One region of the Comamonas sp. C11 genome, then DNA from elsewhere that is predicted to be linked to it. Evidence: predicted binding sites of a transcription regulator. Region 1 holds the regulator's gene; the other holds the start of a gene.
What was found. Region 1 encodes LexA, which represses DNA repair genes until DNA is damaged. Its sites were predicted from a motif close to ACTGTATNNNNATACAGT; they were not measured.

Region 1 (9,828 bases):
GGCACCACGCTCGATGCGGAAGGTGCAGATGTTGTTGTTGGCCGAGCCTTGGCATAGAGGCTGGGCAGAGCCGTCCTTGAAGACGTTCATCTGGCTGGATGGGTTGTTGGTGTTGAGCGTGACGGTCATGCGCTGGAAGGGCCGAGTTTCGAGCCCGTATTGCACGATACCGTTGCCCGTGATCTGGCCGCTGTAGGAGTTGGTGTATCCGCCCGGGGTTGTAAAGGCGGCCTGTGCCATGGAGCTGCTGCTGAGATGTAGCGTCATGAGACTGAGCAGGGCAGCAGTTGCAAGCATCGGTTGGAAGCGGGTCATGCAACTCTCCTGAATGTGTTGGGCAGGATGGCGCTCCTGGCGCAGCGACGGGTGTCTATGCCGACAGCCGGGCCTCCATCCACCACCGCCGCGCCCTAGCGGCAGGAGACATTGCGCCAACTGAATTTGCCGTCGTTGAAGAACTCTGTCCATACCGACATGATGGGAGCTTGGCGGTAAGAGAACGTAATCTGGTTAGGGATCTTTGGTCCCAGTGCGGCAGGCTGTCCATCCTTGTCGAAGACCTTGACGATGTAGAGCGTGACGCCTCCATCCTCGTCTGTGTGCAGGACTACCCGGTAGTCCTTGGTGAAGAGATCCCAGTCGAATTGCTTGGTCACATACGTGTGCAGACGGACAAAAGCGCGGTTCGCGTTCTTGGCGGCAGGATTAACTTTTCTCATGACGAAACTCCCTGTTGCTCAACGACTTGCCGCAGGACCTGCGAGCTGACATTTCATTGCATTTGACTGATGTTGTATCAAGAGGATGTAAGGAAGTATGTAGGCACTTACAGATCGCGCCAATGGATAGACCAGATCTGATGTGTGAGCTTCTTTGAAGCGCCGAGGAGGTGCTTTGCCGGTGCCGCTGTCATCTTTTCTTGATGAAGTGGCCGTGCTAAGTAACTGAGTGAAAAGATAGATTTTTTTAATGAAATCTATCCTGAGCCGGTATGGGCTTGAGGGTAAAAATTGCCTGATGATGACAATTTTTAGAGAGGCGCATTGAATTTCCGGATGGCGATGCTCTAGGCCTGAGTCATCGAAAGCAGGGCTGAAACGCCTTGCCTGAATTCCAACAAGCAAGTCACCGGTAGGTACTCCCGAAATACTTGGCAATGCGGTGGCTGAGCAGTTGGCAAGCGTCCAGGAGCCAGCTTATCCAATCCTGAGATATGTCATCGTGCAGGCTCAGGGTTCACCGTGGCTCTGGCCAGTCTCGCGTTGCCAGTTGTCTCTCAGGTCAGTCATCAAGCAGTGTTAAACCCTGAACCTTTTGGTGATGTAGATTTTGTTTCTGCTGCACTTTTCGGTAAATTGGGCGTAGGAAAATTCTGATTTTGATGTGCAAGCGGCGATCTGGCCCGATGCACTACTGAATTCAAAAAAAGCCCATGTCCCACCACCTGCAATACACTTTTGCCTCCCGTCTAGATGCCTGGATCAGGCATATGAAGCTGGCCAAGCCTTGCCATACGCAGCAGATGGCTTATGAGCTGGTGATCGACAGCTGGGTGCAAACCAATGCAGAGCTTGGTGCTTCGCAGGAATTTTTGAAGGCCTTGCGCCGGCGTCGGCTGTGCGAGGAGCATGGCTGGCGGGGGGTGAATACGAGCGTTGCGCACTGGGATCTGGATGATGAACACACTGTGCGGATCTATCTGCACGAAGACGGCTCCATCGTGGTGCAGCAAATGGACTCGCAGAATCTCCAGATTCTGTTCACCTTGCCTGGGCATCGTGAGCGATTGGGAGAAGTATCGGAGCGATGTGCCTAGCAGCCAAAAAAATGCCCGCGCAAGGCGGGCAAGTTTCGGGGTCCTCTCGATCCGGTTCTGCAGCTCACACAGTCAATGCATTTGAATAGTTGGCAGAGGCGTTACTTTGGCCTCAATCGCCGTTTATCGCTCTTGCACTGTTGCTGACGCGTTTGAACGGTTGACAGGTTGCCCCATCGGGTGCGGCCAGCAACTTCTGACTTGCGGGCCTGCATTTTGCAGCCATGACTTGCAAGTCGCTTGTGCCCGCCTTGTATCGAGGCGAGCGTGCGACAGGCAGGACTGCCATTCGATATTTCTGGCTCCTTAATGTTTGCCGGTTGAGGCAGGCCGGTGTACCAGCACCGGGACATGGCTGTGGGTCAGAACGCGCTGGGTTTCGCTGCCCAGCAAAATTCCGCCGATACCTTTGCGACCGTGTGAAGCCATGCAAATCAGGTCGCATTGCAATTCCTGCGCCTGCTGAACAATGGCTTGGTAAACAGAGGCGTGGGTGACTCGCACAAAGTTGCAGGGTACGCCTTCAGGTCTGGCAATCTGGTCAACGAACTGCAAAGCCGCATCTGCATCGCTGTTGGCACTGCGCTCGAACTCTGCGCTGTTGTAAGTCAGCAGTGCGTCTGCGCCGTAGATGATGGCGCGGTAATCGGGCATGACATACAGGCCGGTCACCTTGGCGCCTTGTTCACGCGCAAGCAGAACGCCAGCACGCACGGCAGCCTCTGACAGTTTGGTGCCATCGGTGGGAATGAGCAGGTGCTTGAACATGTTCAACCTCCTGATGCCGGAAGATGTGCCTGGAAATCAATTTATTCCAATACCTGGAGCCGCGCAATGCCTAATTTTTTGAATGCAGCAGAGTTGCAGACAGGATGTAAGACTCTGTAACGAGGGGCGGTCTCGTCGAATCGTCTCATTCCTCGGGCGAAGGAGGAACGCGATTGAGGATTTCGCCAGTGGCCTCTATCTCGAACTGCTGTGGATTGAGCCAGTTGACCTCCTGGTGATCGGCAGTTTCAAAGTAAATGGCAGACGGGCGTATGGAGACGCCATGCGGCATGTCGATCTCATCAAAACTCTGATAGACCAGAATCAGGCGCAGGTCTCCATTGGCGTCTTTGGCCTGTATGTGCTGCAAGAGCTTGCGGTAGGCACTCATAAGACGCCCTCGTTGACATGTGTATATGAATGTTTCCACTGTCGAAGAGGTGCCGCAATACCCTGATCCGGGTATCTGTTCTGACGGATATTCGTGCCTGACAAGGAGTTTAGAAGGCTGCGAGGCTTGTGCAAAATGCGCTCCGGCGGGCAGGGGCAGGCAGAGCATCAGCAAATAATTTACATGGCGATCCAGATCGTTCGGCGCCAATACTGAGGGCCTGTTTTGGCGACATCGAGTTTTTCGCCTATGCACTGTTGGCAGCGTTGTCTGGCGCCATATCTGCCGGCCGATGGGCCAAGAGCGTTGCGATGGCTTCTTGTTGGATGCATATGGAAGCCCTGTTGCATTGCCTGCAGGCCTATTTCGGGTCGGGTTCGGGGCTGCATAAGTGCAGGCAGGCAAACCTCATTGTGCTTTCAGACTTGCGGGGCCGTTTGCTCATGGAGTGCCATACGCTCCAGCGCGGCGCAGACATCGGCCATGCGTCCGCAGATCAGCAGACATTCGGGTTGCCTGCGCGGTTCTCGCTGCACGATTTTGAGAAGTCGTGGAGAAGCAGCTTGTGTCGACTGGTCGATTATTGGCGATTGAAGCTCTGGGGTCGCAGCAAAGGCCTGCGGGCGAAGTGTATTGCTGCCGAGGCGACTGCGGCCGCGGTTGGCGCGCATGACAGGGATGCCGATCTGCTTCGCCATTGGACGATTGGCAGTGAAGGATACGGGCTCTGCAGCGGCTTCGCTTGCGTCATCGGAGCTGAAGTTCGGATTGGGCGACAGCGTGGCAGGCAGGCTTTTCATGGTCAGGCGTGTCAAAGCCTGCAGTGATGTGGCGAATCCCATTTGGCAACTCCTTTTGATGACCTCGCGGCATGGATAAGGGCAGGTTTGCGTTCTTTCGGCAAAGCTCCGCCCAGGGCGAAGCTCAACGGCTTCGCGCCTACCACCTGGGCTTGAGAGGGAAGGAGGCTCGGTGCCTCCGCTGCATAGACGGAGGGACGCCGTCTGCCCGTTACATGAACATGCTGTTGCGGATAAGGCCTACGGCCAGGCCTTCGATGGCGAACGGCTCTTCAGGATCGACGTGAATGATCTTGTAGTCTGGGTTCTCGGGTAGCAGCTCGATGCCCTGAGGCGTGCGCTTGAAGCGCTTGACGGTCACGTCGTCACCGAGGCGGGCCACCACAATCTGGCCGTTGCGCGCTTCATGCGTAGCCTGTACCGCGAGCAGGTCGCCGTCCATGATGCCCGCGTCACGCATGGACATGCCGCGGACCTTGAGCAGGTAATCGGGCTTGGCGGCAAACAGGCTGGGCTCGACCGAATAGCTCTGATCGATATGTTCCTGGGCCAGAATAGGCGAGCCGGCAGCGACGCGGCCGACCAGGGGAAGCACCAGCGGGGCCAGGGCCGTGAGCGGCAGCGCAAAGCTGGCGCCGCGTGCCGCATTGATGGTGCGCACGGTATCGGCGCGCAGGCGGATGCCGCGCGATGTGCCGCTGACCAGATCTATGACGCCCTTGCGTGCCAGTGCCTGCAAATGCTCTTCTGCAGCATTGGCCGACTTAAAGCCAAAGGTGCTGGCAATCTCGGCCCGGGTAGGGGGCGCACCCGTGCGAGCGATGGTGGACTGGATGAGGTCCAGAATCTGCTGCTGGCGGGGAGTGAGCTTGGGGTGGTCCATGGGCATTCCTTGATCGATCGATGATGAATACTGTGTGTTCATCCAGTACCTGTATTTTTAATCAGTTTGAAGAGGACTGCAAGTGGAACGTGACAAAAATATCGTCATCCTGGGCACCGGTGGCACGATTGCCGGAGTTGCCGAGCAGGCTGGCACCAGTGTGGGCTACCGTGCGGCCCAGCTGGGCGTGGCTCAGCTGCTGCAGGCCGTGCCGGACCTGGAAGGCGTTGCTGCGGCGTCGCTGCAGGCGGAGCAGCTGGCGCAGCTGGACAGCAAGGATATGGATCACGCGACCTGGCATGCACTCGCGCTGCGATGTGCCGAGCTGCTCGCGCGTGATGATGTGAGCGGTATTGTCATCACCCACGGCACCGACACCCTGGAGGAAACCGCCTGGTTTCTGCAATGTGTTCTGCACCCGGCAAAGCCCGTGGTGCTGACCTGCGCCATGCGCCCGGCGACAGCGATTTCGGCCGACGGCCCTGGCAATCTGCGCGATGCCGTGGCCTGTGCGGCCGACACGCAGGCTGCTGGCCGCGGTGTGCTTGCCGTGGTGGCGGGTCGGGTGTTCAGTGCACGCCAGGTGCGCAAGGTGCATCCCTACCGTGTGGATGCCTTTGATGGCAGTGGCGCCGGCCCGCAGGGCTGGGTGGAGGAGGGGCGGCTGCGCTGGGCAACGGGCGGCCTGCCCCGGGTCGTTGCGGCCAGCTCCATTGCAATCGCTTTACCGCCCGCAGATCACTGGCCCCTGGTGGAGCTGCTTCATAGCCATGCGGGCTGCAGCAGCGCCGTGGCGCTGGCGGTGATGCAGGCCTGGAATTCGGCAGGCGTGCGTGCCGTGGTGGTGGTCGGCACGGGCAATGGCACTATCCATGAGGCGCTGGGGCCAGCCCTGGACTGGGCGCAGGCGCAGGGCATGGCTTTGCGCATCACGACCCGGTGCGAGGAGGGGCAGGTGGTGCAGGCCGAGGGAGCGCGAGATAGCCTTGTGAGCAGCCTGCCGGCGACCAAGGTCAGAATCAGCCTGATGCTGGAGTTGATGGGCTGGCCTCACGCATTGGGTTGATGCTCTTATTATGAGAGCTGCTGGCCTTCATTGATACAGAGTATTTATGCTGTTTGGGTCTGAAATCCAATGAGTGTAGGCGCAGGCAGCTATGAATATTGATGGCTCCAATGCCATCCTCGGTGCAGCTTTTTCGCACCGGACTGATGTCGGCCGGAAGGGCGGGAGCACGAGCTTCAAGAACAAAAAAGGCCGGTGAGGACACCGGCCTTTTTTGCCCAGAGATGCCTGGCCGCGAAAAGGCGGCAAGGCTCCACGCGCGAGTGATCTGGGCGATCAGGAAGCCAGAGCGGCCAGAGCGCGCTCGGTGATTTCTTCAACGCTGCCTGTGCCGCTGATGGCACGGTACTTGGGGGCCGCTGCTGCATCGGCCTTGGCCCAGTTGCTGTAGTAGTCCACCAGAGGACGTGTCTGGCTGCTGTAGACGTCCAGGCGCTTCTTGACGGTTTCTTCCTTGTCGTCTTCGCGCTGCACCAGGTCTTCACCGGTCACGTCGTCCTTGCCTTCCACCTTGGGAGGGTTGAACTTGACGTGGTAGGTGCGGCCCGAGGCGGGGTGGCTGCGGCGGCCGCTCATGCGTTCAATGATGGCGTCGAAGGGCACATCGATTTCCAGCACATAGTCCAGCTTCACGCCGGCAGCCTTCATGGCATCGGCCTGGGGAATGGTGCGGGGGAAGCCGTCAAACAGGAAACCCTTGGCGCAGTCCGGCTGAGCAATGCGTTCCTTGACCAGGTTGATGATCAGATCGTCGCTGACCAGCTGGCCGGCGTCCATCACGGCCTTGGCTTGCAGACCCAGAGGGGTGCCAGCCTTGACGGCCGCGCGCAGCATGTCGCCCGTGGAGATTTGAGGGATACCGTACTTTTGGCAAATAAAGGCCGCCTGAGTGCCTTTGCCGGCGCCGGGTGCACCCAACAAAATCAGTTTCATGGAAATCCTTGAGGAGAGTAGAAATTCTTGCTGGCCCAGGCAGACGGGTGGTCGTCCGTAGTTCCCAGGCCGTATTTTTTCGCGGGCAAGGATAGCACGCACAAGACCAACACAGGCTTACACAATTCAGTCAAGGCTGTCACAAGTGCGGCCAATTGAAGGCATGTATCCGCTGCAAACGCGATTGCTGTAGTTGTAATCCAGGTGCCGAAGCCGTTACATATGCTATTCGGACTATGCGGAAAGTATAGCGATCAGCGCTTTCCTGGACTGGCCCAGGGCCCTTTGGGACTGCGCGCGCGGACTGCGCAACTGCCGGCTTGATGCGTGAGCAGTCCTGGATGAAGACAGCCTGCGCACCGGTGTCGCCAAAGTGCGCAGGTCTTTTTTTCAACCAGCGAAAACGGCGCGCACGCGCTCCAGGTCTTCGGGCGTGTCGACGCCGGCACCCGGTGCATCGGGCGTGATATGCACGGCAATGCGGTGGCCGTGCCAGAGGGCGCGCAACTGCTCCAGCTGCTCCATGGCTTCGGTGGGGGCGGGCGCGAGTTGCGGGAACTCGCGCAGAAAACCGGCCTTGTAGCTGTAGATGCCAATATGGCGCAGCGGTGTGAAACCTGGGTGACCGGCCTTGGGGGCCGCCGTCTGCCACCAGGCTTCATCGCCGTGGTCGCGTGAACAGGGGATGGGTGCGCGGCTGAAATAGCTGGCCAGACCCTTGGCGTCACAGACCACCTTCACCACGTTCGGGTTGCGGTAATCCGTCAAGCTATCAATAGGATGGGCCGCCGTGCCCATGCTGGCTTCGGGGCGGGCCAGCAGCAGCTGTGCCACAGCCTCGATCAGCTTGGGGTCGATCAGCGGCTCGTCGCCCTGCACATTGACGACCACATCGTCGCCGGACAGGCCCAGTTGAGCACAGGCTTCGGCCAGACGGTCGCTGCCGCTTGGATGATCCTTGCGCGTCAGGATGGCCTGGACGCCATGCTGGGCGCAGGCCGCCACAATGCTCTCGTCGTCGGCCGCCACCACGCAGCGGGCTGCGCCGGCCAGAGCCGCGCGCTGGGCCACACGCGCCACCATCGGCAGGCCGGCAATATCCGCCAGGGGCTTGCCGGGCAGACGGGTCGAGGACAGGCGGGCGGGGATCAGTACCGTATAGCTCATGGCTTATTGCTTTTCTTCTTCCAGCTCGTCGTCGGACAGGGTGCGGGCTTCGTTTTCCAGCAGCACCGGGATGCCGTCGCGCACGGGATAGGCCAGACGCGCGCTGTGGCTGATCAGCTCCTGATGCTCGCGGTCAAAGCGCAGCGGGCCCTTGGTGACGGGGCAGACCAGCAGTTCGAGAAGTTTGGCGTCCATGGAGTATTCCTGCAAAACGGGATGAGGGCGCCAGCAGGGGGCTGGCGCTGCAAAAAGAGGTGATCAAACGCTGTTGATCCGTAGGCTCAATGATAGTCAGGCTGGCTTGCCATCGCGGCGAATATTGGCGTTGGCCTTGGCCAGTTGCGCATCCAGCAGCTCCCAGAAGGCCTGCGGCAGCTGCAACTGCAGGGGCACGGCCCAGGCTTCAGGATGGCTGCGCCAGAGTTTGACGGCATCTTTTTCGGTGCAAATCAAGGGTTTGTCGTTTTCCAGCGTGCGCGAGAAGTTCTCGAAATCATAGTGATCGGGCAGGGCCTGGGTTGCTGCCGGAGTGATGCCCTGGGCGGTCAGCATGGCAAAAAAGGACTCGGGGCGTGCCACGGCGGCCACGGCCTCCGGGCTCTGCGCGGCCAGGCTGTGCAGCAGGATGCTCTGGCCATGACCGTTGTGGGCGGTCTCGGCCAGGCTGCGCTGCAGCGCGAACGCCGGTGAAGAGCCCAGTGGCCGGGGCGGCTGGCCTGCATGCAGTGTGGCCGTGACCGGGCGAGGCCAGGGCTCGCGCAACGGGCCTGCGGGCAGCAGAAAGCCGTTGCCAACTCCTTCATCATTGAAGACGCACAGCTCCACATCGCGTGCCATGGCCAGATGTTGCAGGCCGTCGTCGCTCACGATCACGTCGACCTGCGGGTAGCGCTGGCGCAGCGCTTGCGCCGCCTCCAGACGCCTGGAGGCGACAAAGACCGGCACGCCGGTGCTGCGTGCCAGCAGGGCAGGCTCGTCGCCGACCTCGCTGGCGGGGCTGTCCGGCAGGGCCTCGCGGCAATCCTGCCCGCTCTCTATGCTGCGGCCATAGCCGCGCGAGATGATAGCCGGCTGCCAGCCCCTGGCCTTGAGGTGGGCCACCACGGCCTGGGTCACAGGGGTCTTGCCCGCACCGCCCGCAATCACATTGCCGACAACGATGACAGGCAGGCCGGCGCTTTGCTGGCGGCCGAGCATGCGCCTGGCATTCCAGGCCTGCAGCACTCCATAGAGCAGCGATAGCGGCCACAGCAGCCAGGCACCCGCTCCACGCCGGCGCCAGAGGGCGCGCAAGCCATGTTGCGAGGAGGATGCTTGGACGGTGTTTTGAGGCATAGGGGTTGGGATCATACGGGTGCGGCCGGAGTTCCCGCAGCCAACGGGCCTGCGTGATGCGCAAATACCTGGGTCCTGATTCCGGGAGCCTGAGGCCAGAAGCTGCCAAGCAGGCTGCCCAGCTCCAGATGGCTGGGGGCCTCTGCCGCAGGAGCAAGTTCGTCTGCCAGCTGCTGTGCTTCACCCTCGGCGGTAAAGCCTTCGCCTCTGGAGTGCGCCTGCGCGCTGCGCCAGTGCAACCAACACAGGCCGGGCATCAGCATCACGGCTGCGGCGATCAGGCACAGTCCCGGTGCGGCAAACGGCGTGGTGCCGAAATAGGGCATGGGAAGCGCGTTCTGGATGGCCGGCGTGCCGGGCAGCGCCGTCATGGTGAAGGTAAAGTCTCCCAGCGCAATCGTGGCCGGCATGAGACGGCGCGGGATGTCGGCACGCCTAAAAAGCGCCTGGGCAATGGGATACACCGCAAAGGCCACGACAGACAAGGAAACGCCACCATAGGTGAGAACGGCGCAGGCCAGCACCACGGCGAGTATGGCGCGCTGCTCGCCCAGTGCTGCCGCAATGCCCTGGGCAATGATGTGAGCTGCCCCCGACGCCTCCGTCAGCATGCCGAAGACCGCGCCCAGCAAGAACAGCGGAAAGTAGGCGATGACAAAGCCGCCCAGG
Region 2 (9,828 bases), 760 kb from region 1:
ACGCCGTTTTTGCACCACGGCATGGCCTTCAATGCCCTCTAGCGCACTGAGGGCGGGCGTGAAGCGCAGATCCAGATCGCCGCTGCGCGCCGTGAACTCGCACAGCGTGCGTACTGCCACGCTAAGCGCAGGCTTCATGGCGCGCTACCTTCGTCACGCCACTGTACATGGCAGACGCGCACGGGAATGCCCTGCTCCGTGCAATAGGCCAGCCAGCGAATCTGGTTGTCCTGCAGCTTGTCTCCCGGCGCTTTGACTTCCACCATCTCGTAGCGTGAATCGGCATCGGACCGCCGGGGCCAGAAGCGCACCAGATCGGGAAAGCCGGTGCGGTTGGCTTTCACGTCCAGCAGCAGCCGTGTGAACAGAATCCGCAGATGGGCGGCAGGCATGCAATCGAGCGCCAGCTCCAGCAGCTCTTGCGTCAACGTGCCCCAGAACACGAACGGCGACTGAACGCCTTGCTTGTCGGCAAAACGCTGGCGAATCGTGGCCCGATAGCGACCGTCCTCCAGCTCGGCCAGACAGGCGCCAAACAGGGGCTGGCGACGCGGCACAAAATCCGGTGCGCCCAGATCGGCCGGCCCACTCTGGAAAGGATGAAAAAACGCCCCCGGCAGCGGCGCAAAGATGGCGGGCCAGCACAGCAGACCGAATAAAGAGTTGACCAACGCGTTCTCCACATAGAACACGGGCGCATCGGCGCTATGCCAATAGGCTTGCAGCGCGTACTCCACCGCCATGGACTGGGCGGGTCGGTCCAGCTGCACATCGCTGCGCAGGGCCGCCACGGCCGGGGCCAGAGCAGGCTGGCGCCCCGCAGCCACCAGTCCCAGGCTGCGGCTCAGACGCGGCAGCATGCGCGCCACGCGCTGACGCTCCTCCTCGCTTTCAGGCGCGGCTTGCGCCTGGCTGGCAAGAGCCAGCGCCTGATCAAAGCACTGCATGCGCTCCAGCACGCGAATATGACGGTGGCGTGCACCCGCATAGCGGCTGGCCCCATAGGCCTGAGCTGCCAGCGACCAATCCTGCAGCCTCTCGCAAACCTGGCCAAGCTTCAGCAAAACCTTGGCCCTGCGCATGTCCAGCCACGGGTTCTCGCTCTTATTCTCAATAAGAGCAGGCAGCAATTGTGCGGGCTCCACGCCTTCATCGAGAGCCTGACGCCGGGCCGATATTTCCAGATAGAAGTCCAGATCTTCGCGGCGCTGAAACGCACGCGAGCCAGCATCCATCGCCACCGGCTCGTAGCGGAAAATACCGAGGTCGGCCAGCACGAACTCCGACCAGTCCTGGTAGAGATTGCCGAAGAACATCAGCCGCAGACGCGCTCCCAGCTCGCCCACCATGACGCGCCAGACAGGTTCCACGGCCTTGGGATGCCAGACGGCATAAGGCCGGGACTCGGGTTGTCTCTCGGCCAGCAGTTGCAGCATCTCGGCCTTGGGCATGGAAGAGCACAGCTCAAAGCCGGTCAAGATCTGCAGCAGCTCGGGTTTGGTGTGCAGGCCAAATAGTTCGACCACCTCCATGGGCTCGGTGGCACTGAGCCAGCCACGCTCCAGCAAGGGCGCAGCGGCATCGACCGTCACCGGAATCTCCTCATAAGCCAGCTTGCCAGCGCGAAACCAGGGCCCGCGCCGCATCAGCATGCGTACCAGCAGCGCCCTGGAGTTCTGCGGCAAGCGCGCAAAGCCGGCGATGAAATCGGCTTCCTGCTCGCTAAGCAGATCGCCATAGCGCTGCGCCAACCAGTCCAGCGCCTGCTGGAAGTTGTGCAGATAGTAGAAGCGGTGCGGCGGAAGAATGGCGGCTTGGGATTCGGTCACGATGACGCGTTACAAAATGCTCGGCGAGAAGATGGGTGGATGCCTACGATGAGACCTGTATTTTCATACAGCTCGAAAATCCCTGCAGATTCACCCACCCATTGATCGCTGCTCAGCGGACGAAACGCTTGCAGCTTGAATGCCCGATGACAGTGGCACACAATCAAAGCTTCATTCAACAAGGAGCAGGCAATGCTGGACTGGAACGAATACCGCAAGGAATTGGCAGGCAGGCTGGGAGAGTTTTCCGAGTTGAGTCCAGGCACCATGGAGGGCTACAAGACCCTGTCCGGCGCGGGCAAGAAGACCGATCATCTCGATGCCAAGACACGCGAGCTGATTGCCATTGCCGTGGGGGTGACCACGCGCTGCGACGGCTGCATCGCCGTGCATACCAAGGCTGCCAAGGCAGCCGGTGCCAGTCGGGAAGAAATTGCCGAAGCCCTGGGTGTGGCGGTGGCCTTGAATGCGGGCGCCGCCATGGTCTACTCGGCGCGTGCCCTGGACGCCTTGGACGAATAAGACCCTAAAGATATGGCAGCCAGCGCCTGTCTGGCTAGCCATACCTGGCCGTCAAAGCACAACCTGCGTGCCCAGCTCCACCACCTGGTTGGCTGGCAACTTGTAGTAAGTCGCCGCGCTGGCCGACTGCCGGGACATCCAGCCAAACAGAGCGCAGCGCCAGGCGGAAAGACCGCCGGGCCCATCCACAACCTGCACCCTGGCCACAAAAAAACTGGTCGTCATGGGGTCGAGGTTCGGTATTTCGCCATCGACGTCCGGCGCAATCCGCTGGAGCGCCGCCGGAATATCAGGCTGCTCGCGAAAGCCGAAGTGCATGTCCAGTGCCCAGACCCCATTGCACATTGGCTTCAGTTGCAGGCGCTCGCCATCATGCACATAGGGTGTGTTCTCGTTGATCACATGGAGAAACACCGTCTGCTCGTGCATGACCTTGAAATGCTTGAGGTTGTGAAACAGCGCATTCGGCACCAGCTTGGGATCGGAAGTCAGATAGACCGCCGTGCCGGATACCACCGGCACGCCGCTCATGGGCGAGCTCATCAGATCGCTCATGGGAATATCAAGGCGACGGCGATGTTCGGCCACCAGCTGGGTGCCGTCGCGCCATGTCGTCAGCGCGACGAAGATGATGGCGCCCAGCGTCAACGGCAGCCAGCCGCCCTGCTCCAGCTTGGTCAGGTTGGAGGCAAAAAAGCCTATCTCCAGCACCGCAAAACAGGCCAGCGCTGCCAATGTGACAACTCTTGCGCGGCTGCGCCCCAAATAGACCACAAAGCCCACCAGCATGGTGGTGATCAGCATGGTGCCCGACACGGCAATGCCATAGGCCGCCGCCAATGCCCCCGAGGACTTGAAGGCCAGCACCAGCGCGATCACGGCCAGCAGCATCAACCAGTTCACGCTGGGGATATAGATCTGCCCCTGCTCCTGATCGGAGGTGTGCAATACACGCACACGCGGCAAATACCCCAGACGGCTGGCCTGCAGCGTCATGGAATAAGCCCCCGAGATGGTCGCCTGCGAGGCAATCACCGTGGCAGCCGTGGCCAGCACCACAAAAATCAGCAACCAGGAGGGAGAAGCCAGTAAAAAGAAGGGGTTGCTGGCCGCAGTCGCATCGCGCAACAGCAGCGCGCCCTGGCCAAAGTAATTGAGCATCAGGGCCGGAAACACCAGCCCATACCAGCCCAGACGCACGGCCCGGCTGCCGAAGTGGCCCATATCGGCATAAAGGGCCTCGGCACCTGTCATGGCAAGAAACACGGCCGATAGCAGGAAGAAGGCCTTGTCCGTGTGTTGCACGGCGAAGCGAAGCGCATGAAGCGGGTTGACGGCCTGCAGCACCATGGGCGTCTGCACAATGCTGGCCACGCCTGCCCAGGCGATGCAGAGGAACCAGACGATGGTGACCGGGCCGAACAGCCTCCCCACCACACTGGTGCCCTTCATCTGAATGGAAAACAGTCCGATCAGAATGCCTATCGTGATAGGTACGATGAAATGCTCGAACTCCGGCGTGGCAATGCTCATGCCCTCCACGGCAGAGAGCACGGAAATCGCCGGCGTAATGATGGCGTCCCCATAGAACAGTGCAGCCGCAAACACGCCGGCCCCGACCACAAAGCGCGAGCGGCGCGACTGATCGCCCATCACGCGGTGGGCCAGCGCCGTCAGCGCCAGCACACCACCCTCTCCATCGTTATCGTGGCTGAGCACCACCCACACATATTTGATGGCGACGATGACGATCACGGCCCACAGCAGGGCCGAGAGCGCGGCCAGCACATTCTCGGGGCCCACCGTCAGCCCATGTGTGCCGGTAAAAGCCTCCTTGAACGCATAGAGCGGGCTGGTGCCGATATCGCCGAACACAACACCCAAAGCCGCCAATGTCAATGCCGACTGGCTGCTGCCCTGCCCCGTATTCCCAGCCCCCTGAAGCCCGTGTTTGCTTTGTGACATAGCCATGTTTTTGCAGTGATAAAGGCCACCGCAGCCGGGCGGCGGCAGCTCAGTATGGCACGCTGAGGGAAATTGGAAAGCCTGGATGACGTCTGAGCGAGCTGTCTTCCTTTATGCAATCTTGATAGCTGCAGCCACAATCCATACCAGGGCTTGACGCCTGATTTTCTAGATTCAAGGCTTCGCAACAACCGGCTTGCCCTTCAAGCCCGCCTCCCATGAAGCCTGTCGCCATCCTCCAGCATGAAGCATCGCAAGGCCCCGGCGTCCTGCTCGAGCATCTGCTCCAGCAAGACATTGCCCATGTGCTCATAGATCCCTGTGTCGAAGGCGCGGCTCCGGCCAATGCGCGCGACTATCGCGGCATCATCGTGCTGGGCAGCAACCATTGCGCCAACGAGCAGTTGCTCTGGATCGATGAAGAGCGCTGCCTGCTGCAAAGTGCCCTGCAGTACGACATCCCCGTGCTGGGCCACTGCTTTGGCGCGCAAATGCTGGCCCGCGCCATGGGCGCAGGCGTCTGGCGCAACCCCTGCGCGAATATCGGCTGGAGCGAAGTCCGCATCACCCCCAGCGCCCAGCAACTGATGAACCTGCCCGCGCAAGCCACCATCTTCAACTGGCACTACGACACTTTCGACATTCCGACAGCCGCCAGGCGCACCATGTACGGACAGCACTGCCTGAACAAAGGCTTTGTCCACGGCCGGCAATGGGCGTTCCAAGGCCATCTGGAGGTGACCGCAGACAGCGTGCGTCAATGGTGCGGCGAGGGCCACGATGAGCTGCTGCAGGCCCGGGGCCCGGCCGTTCAGAGCGAGGCCCAGATCCTGGACCGACTGCCGCAGCACATAGACCAGTTGCATGCCATGGCACTGCGTACCTACCAGGCATGGACCGATCAGCTGGACAGGCCGGTTTTGGTTTCGTGCAGCAATTCCTCGGAAGCTTTGAGCCGATTTCGCCTCAAGTCCAATGCATACCTTCGCATGCAGCTATGAATTTGCAGGCATCGGAGTCCAGGAATGGAATGAGCAGACATTTTGTTGCATCTAGCGGACGGTCTCTGGCAAGGCCCGGCCGCTGTCTGGGTCAGAATGGCCTGCAAACTCACAGCTCCAAGCTTCATGGACTTCACAACGCTTGAAAGACACCTGGATGCCTCGCCAGTGCTGAAGGCGCACAAGCAATACTTCCTGAATCTGGCCCAGCCCGCCGTGGCCATTCGCCTGGGCCACGCCATGGGTACGCCCCTGCAAAGCCGCTTTGGCGGCCAGCCCATGGCGCCTGCGGGCTTTGTCTGGCCCGAGCATCCGGACGGCCACTACCTGTTTGTCGGACAGATCAACTTTGCCGAGCTCCCGGGCGGAGCCGGCCGCCCAGCAGAGCTGCCAGCCAGCGGCCTGCTGTCGCTGTTCCACGGCTTTGACGAGGACGACGCCATCTTCTGGCGCGACCAGGACTACCTAAAGGCGTTCTACTGGCCGGATATCAGCGACATGCATGAAATCCAGGCTCCCCATCAGTGGGTCACGGACAGCCGTGCGCTGCAGTTTGAGAACGGCGTCGACCTTCCTCGTCACGAGGAGCTGCGCAAGGACTGGCCCGTGGAGTTCGATGAGTTTCAGGAGTGGCTCCATGAGCTTGAGGAAAGCGGCGATCTGCCTCGCGACTATCTGCTGGGCCGCCCCTCCTGGGACAGCCTGGGCTACGATCCCACGCCCGAGGCCGAGGAACACCCCGGCAGCTCGCACTGGCGCTCGCTACTGACACTGCAGTCGCATGAGGAATTCCACTGGTGCTGGCAGGACGGCGCACGCCTCATGGCCTTTATCGAGGATGCCAGGCTGCGCACCTGGGACTTCGGCCGTCTGCAAGTGGACTGCGGCTGACGCCTGGTTCAACAGCCACAACCATAAAGAGCAGCTCATGCCCACACGGATTCCACCAGAGATCCTCATGCACTGGCAAAACGGTCACAAGATCGAAGCCATCAAACAGCTGCGTGAGCAAGGCAGGCTGGGTCTGAAGGAAGCCAAAGACCTGCTGGAAGCCAGTGACGAGCCGGACTTTGTCCAGCATGGCGCAGCAGAGCAGACGCAGGCCATGCAGCAGTTGCGCGAGCAGCTGGAAAAACTGGGCATGAAAGATGCCACCTTGCTGCTGGAGCAACTGAATCGGGACGACACCGCGCCCGGCAGCTCCTTCTCTTCCATCAAGACCACCACCACGACCGTCAATGGCAAGACCGCCACACGCGTCACTGTGAGCGGCGATCATGCAGAGGCCATAGAGGCGCTGATGTCCGGCGCAAACGCAGTGCCCTCAGAAACCAGGGCCGAGGTGGAAGACGCCATGGCACGCGGCAACAAGACCGAGGCCATCAAGCTGCTGCGTGACGCCACGGGCCTGGGTCTGGCCCAGGCCAAGGATCATATCGATGCGGCCATGGATGGCATTGCGCTGGACTGGCAGATCCTGCAACGACAATCGGTGCGGGCCAGCGCCCCAAACCACCTTCCGCCCGGAGCACCATCACCGGGCGAAGTCCCCAGAGGGCAAGGCCGGTATCTGTGGCTGCTGGTGCTGGCCCTGGCTGCCGCCGGCCTTTGGTATTACTTCAAGATGCCTTGGAACCCATAGCAGACAAGCGAAAAGCTCACTTTTCAGGAGCTCTCGGCTCGAACTCAAGGTTCCCGGGCGGCCGTATCGGCCAACTGCCAGCCGCCACCCAGCGCCTGGTACAGCGCCACGGCGTTTTCCAGCTGGCTCTGACGCAGGCGCAGCACTTCCTGCTGCACGGCAAACAGATTGCGCTGGGCATCCAGCTCCTCCAGATAGCTGGCGTAGCCGGCCTCATAGCGATCCTTGGCAAAACCCAGGGTACGACCCAGCACTTTTTCGCGTTCCTTGGCATGCTCCCACTGGGCTTGCAGTTGCTGGGAACTGACCAGGGCTGTTTCCACATCGCCAAAGGCCTTGATGACCACACCGCGATAGGCATAGGCGGCCTGATCGCGCTGGGCAGATGCCGCATCGAACTGACCCTGCAGGCGACCGCCGTTGAACAGCGGGGCCAGAATGCTGCCGCCCAGCGACCAAACCCGGGCCGGGTTGTAATCCAGCGCGTTGACGAACAGGCTGCCGAAGTTCGCACTCAGGCTCACCTGAGGCAAAAAGGCCGCGCGCTGTGCCGCAAGATTGCTGTCGCTGGCCGCCAGCAGCAACTGGGCCCGTGCAATATCGGGGCGGCGCTCCAGCAAGCCAGATGGCAAGCCAGGTGCAGGCATGGCGGGCAGGCTCATGGACTCGAGCCCGGCATGGTCGTTCAAAGTGGAATGGGCCAAGACCTGTGCCTGGTCATCACCGCTGCCACCCACCAGTTGCATCAGCGCTATGCGCTGGCGCTGCAGCGCCAGAGACAGCTGTTGCGCCGATTGCCGCACGCTTTCCAGCTCTGCCAGCGCCTGGCTCTGCTGCAGCTGCGATATATAGCCCACACGCACCTGGTCGGTGAGCAGACGCACCGCGTCCTCGCGCGACTTCACCGTGTCCTCGGCCACGGCCAGTTGAGCCTGCAGCGAGCGCAGAGCGATATAGGCCTGAGCCACGGTCGCGGCCACCGTCAGGCGTACCGCGTCGCGATCCGCCTGGCTGGCCTGCAGGCGCTGATCGGCAGCCCGGCTCAGACTGCCCAGGCGGTCCCAGAGATCCAGCTCCCAGCTCGCTTGCAGCACGGGCTGGGCCGAACGCACATGCACCATCTGGCCGGTTCGCGCGCTCAGGCTGCGATTGGCCGAGCCCGGTGCACTGAGCGACAGCTGCGGTGCAGTTGCCGAGCCCGTCACATCGAGGTTCGCGCGTGCCTCCTCCACCCTGGCCAGGGCTGTGAGCACATCGTTGTTGCGCGCAAGCGCCAGTTCCACCCAGCGACTCAGCTGCACATCGCCAAAGGCCAGCCACCAACCGCTCTGGACTGCGCTGGCACCACCTGCGGCCCGTTCCGCGCTCCAGCTGGCCCGCACCGCAGGCTGAGCGCTGTCTGGAGCCCGGGTCAGACTGGGCACGCCGCAACCAGCCACCAGGAATGCAAGCGCCAGGGGCAAGGCACGCACGGTATGAAGGGCGTTCTTCATGGCTTGGCCTGTTCGGATGCAGAAGCTGCGGGCGCTTGAGATTTTTGAGCCAAATCAGCCTCAATCGCTTGTAGCTTCTGCACTGAATGCTCTACTTTTTGTGCTGTATCGAGGCGCACGATGACCGACATGCCGGGGCGCAGGCGCGCCGCATCGGCCTGGCCTTCGTCGATGGCTATCTTGATGGGTAGACGCTGGACGACCTTGGTGAAATTGCCCGTGGCATTGTCGGCCTTGAGCACGCTGAACTCCGAACCCGTGGCCGGAGCAATCTCCAGCACATGGCCCTTGAGGCGCAAGCCGCCCAGCGCGTCCACGCTGAAGCTCACGAGCTGGCCGATCTGCACCCGGGCGGTCTGGGTTTCCTTGTAGTTGGCCACCACCCAGTAAGTGGGCGGCACCACGTACATGAGCTGCGTACCGGCCGCCACATACTGGCCCTTGCGCACCGATACCTCGCTGACCTGCCCGTCGCTGGGCGCATGGACCACGGTGTTGTCCAGATTGATCTGGGCCTGACGCAGCAGCGCTTCGGCCATCTGCACCTGGGCCTTGAGAGAGTCACGGCCCACGGTCGTGGCCTTGATCTTTTCCTGGTTGATCGCGATGTCGGCCTGGGCCTTGGCCACATTGGTTGCCGCCAGGCGCGAGGTCGCACGCACCTTGTCGCGTTCGTTCAGAGACACGGAGCCTCGCTCGGCCAGCTCCTGCACACGCTTGAGCTCCGCCTGCGAACGCTGGGCCTCCGCCTCCACGGCTGCCAGACCGGCGCGGCTGGCACTCAGCGTGGCACGGTTCTGGGCCTGTGTCTGTTCGGAATTGCTCAGCTGCGCCTGGGCATTGGCCAGTTGCGCCTGCGCCTGGGCAACGGCCGCTTCATAGCTGCGGCTATCGATGCGCACCAGCGGCTGGCCGGCCTTGACCTGCTCGTAGTCCTTGACCAGCACCTCGGTCACGTAGCCATTGACCTGCGGTGCCAGCACGGTGACGGCACCGCGCACATAGGCATTGTCCGTGGTCACCACCGAGCTGTTGAAGGGCCACAGATTCCAGGCCCGCAGCACGAGCAGCATGCCTGCCAGGGCCACCGCCAGCATGACGAGCACGCTGCGCAGCGAGGGCTTGATGAGCTTGGGCGAAGGCGAAGGCGAAGGCGCCGCAGCAGGAGCCGGCGCAGGCGAGGCAGAGGCGGCCGTGCCGCCATTGGAATTTTCGGAGTCACTCATGTTGTTGTCTTTTCTCTGGGCGAACGGTTTCAGGCGCGGGCGACGGGTTGGGTGGGTGGCTGGCCCGGTGCGTCCTGCGGCGCGGCGGCATCGGTGCCGCGCATGGCCGAGGCATCGGCTGCGGCGGCGCGCATGCGCTCCACGAAGGCG

Region 2: NOX35_RS12405 (VRR-NUC domain-containing protein) is a predicted target of LexA. The motif match lies at 1,884-1,901, and genes of this name have one in related genera.

Annotation. Positions count from the first base shown of each region.
Region 1 is NZ_CP101743.1:3,469,591-3,479,418, reverse strand. It holds gene NOX35_RS15950 (DNA breaking-rejoining protein) at 1-315, opposite strand, end outside; gene NOX35_RS15945 (hypothetical protein) at 411-719, opposite strand; gene NOX35_RS15940 (hypothetical protein) at 1,433-1,816, shown strand; gene NOX35_RS15935 (universal stress protein) at 2,123-2,584, opposite strand; gene NOX35_RS15930 (hypothetical protein) at 2,730-2,975, opposite strand; gene NOX35_RS15925 (hypothetical protein) at 3,395-3,817, opposite strand; gene lexA (transcriptional repressor LexA) at 3,987-4,658, opposite strand; gene NOX35_RS15915 (asparaginase) at 4,741-5,724, shown strand; gene adk (adenylate kinase) at 6,001-6,657, opposite strand; gene kdsB (3-deoxy-manno-octulosonate cytidylyltransferase) at 7,048-7,824, opposite strand; gene NOX35_RS15900 (Trm112 family protein) at 7,828-8,019, opposite strand; gene lpxK (tetraacyldisaccharide 4'-kinase) at 8,116-9,159, opposite strand; gene NOX35_RS15890 (GntP family permease) at 9,171-9,828, opposite strand, start outside.
Region 2 is NZ_CP101743.1:2,705,577-2,715,404, reverse strand. It holds gene NOX35_RS12410 (ATP-dependent DNA helicase) at 1-138, opposite strand, end outside; gene NOX35_RS12405 (VRR-NUC domain-containing protein) at 135-1,808, opposite strand; gene NOX35_RS12400 (carboxymuconolactone decarboxylase family protein) at 2,022-2,351, shown strand; gene NOX35_RS12395 (potassium transporter Kup) at 2,403-4,316, opposite strand; gene NOX35_RS12390 (type 1 glutamine amidotransferase) at 4,535-5,317, shown strand; gene NOX35_RS12385 (YwqG family protein) at 5,444-6,208, shown strand; gene NOX35_RS12380 (ribosomal protein L7/L12) at 6,246-6,959, shown strand; gene NOX35_RS12375 (efflux transporter outer membrane subunit) at 7,004-8,452, opposite strand; gene NOX35_RS12370 (HlyD family secretion protein) at 8,449-9,678, opposite strand; gene NOX35_RS12365 (MFS transporter) at 9,708-9,828, opposite strand, start outside.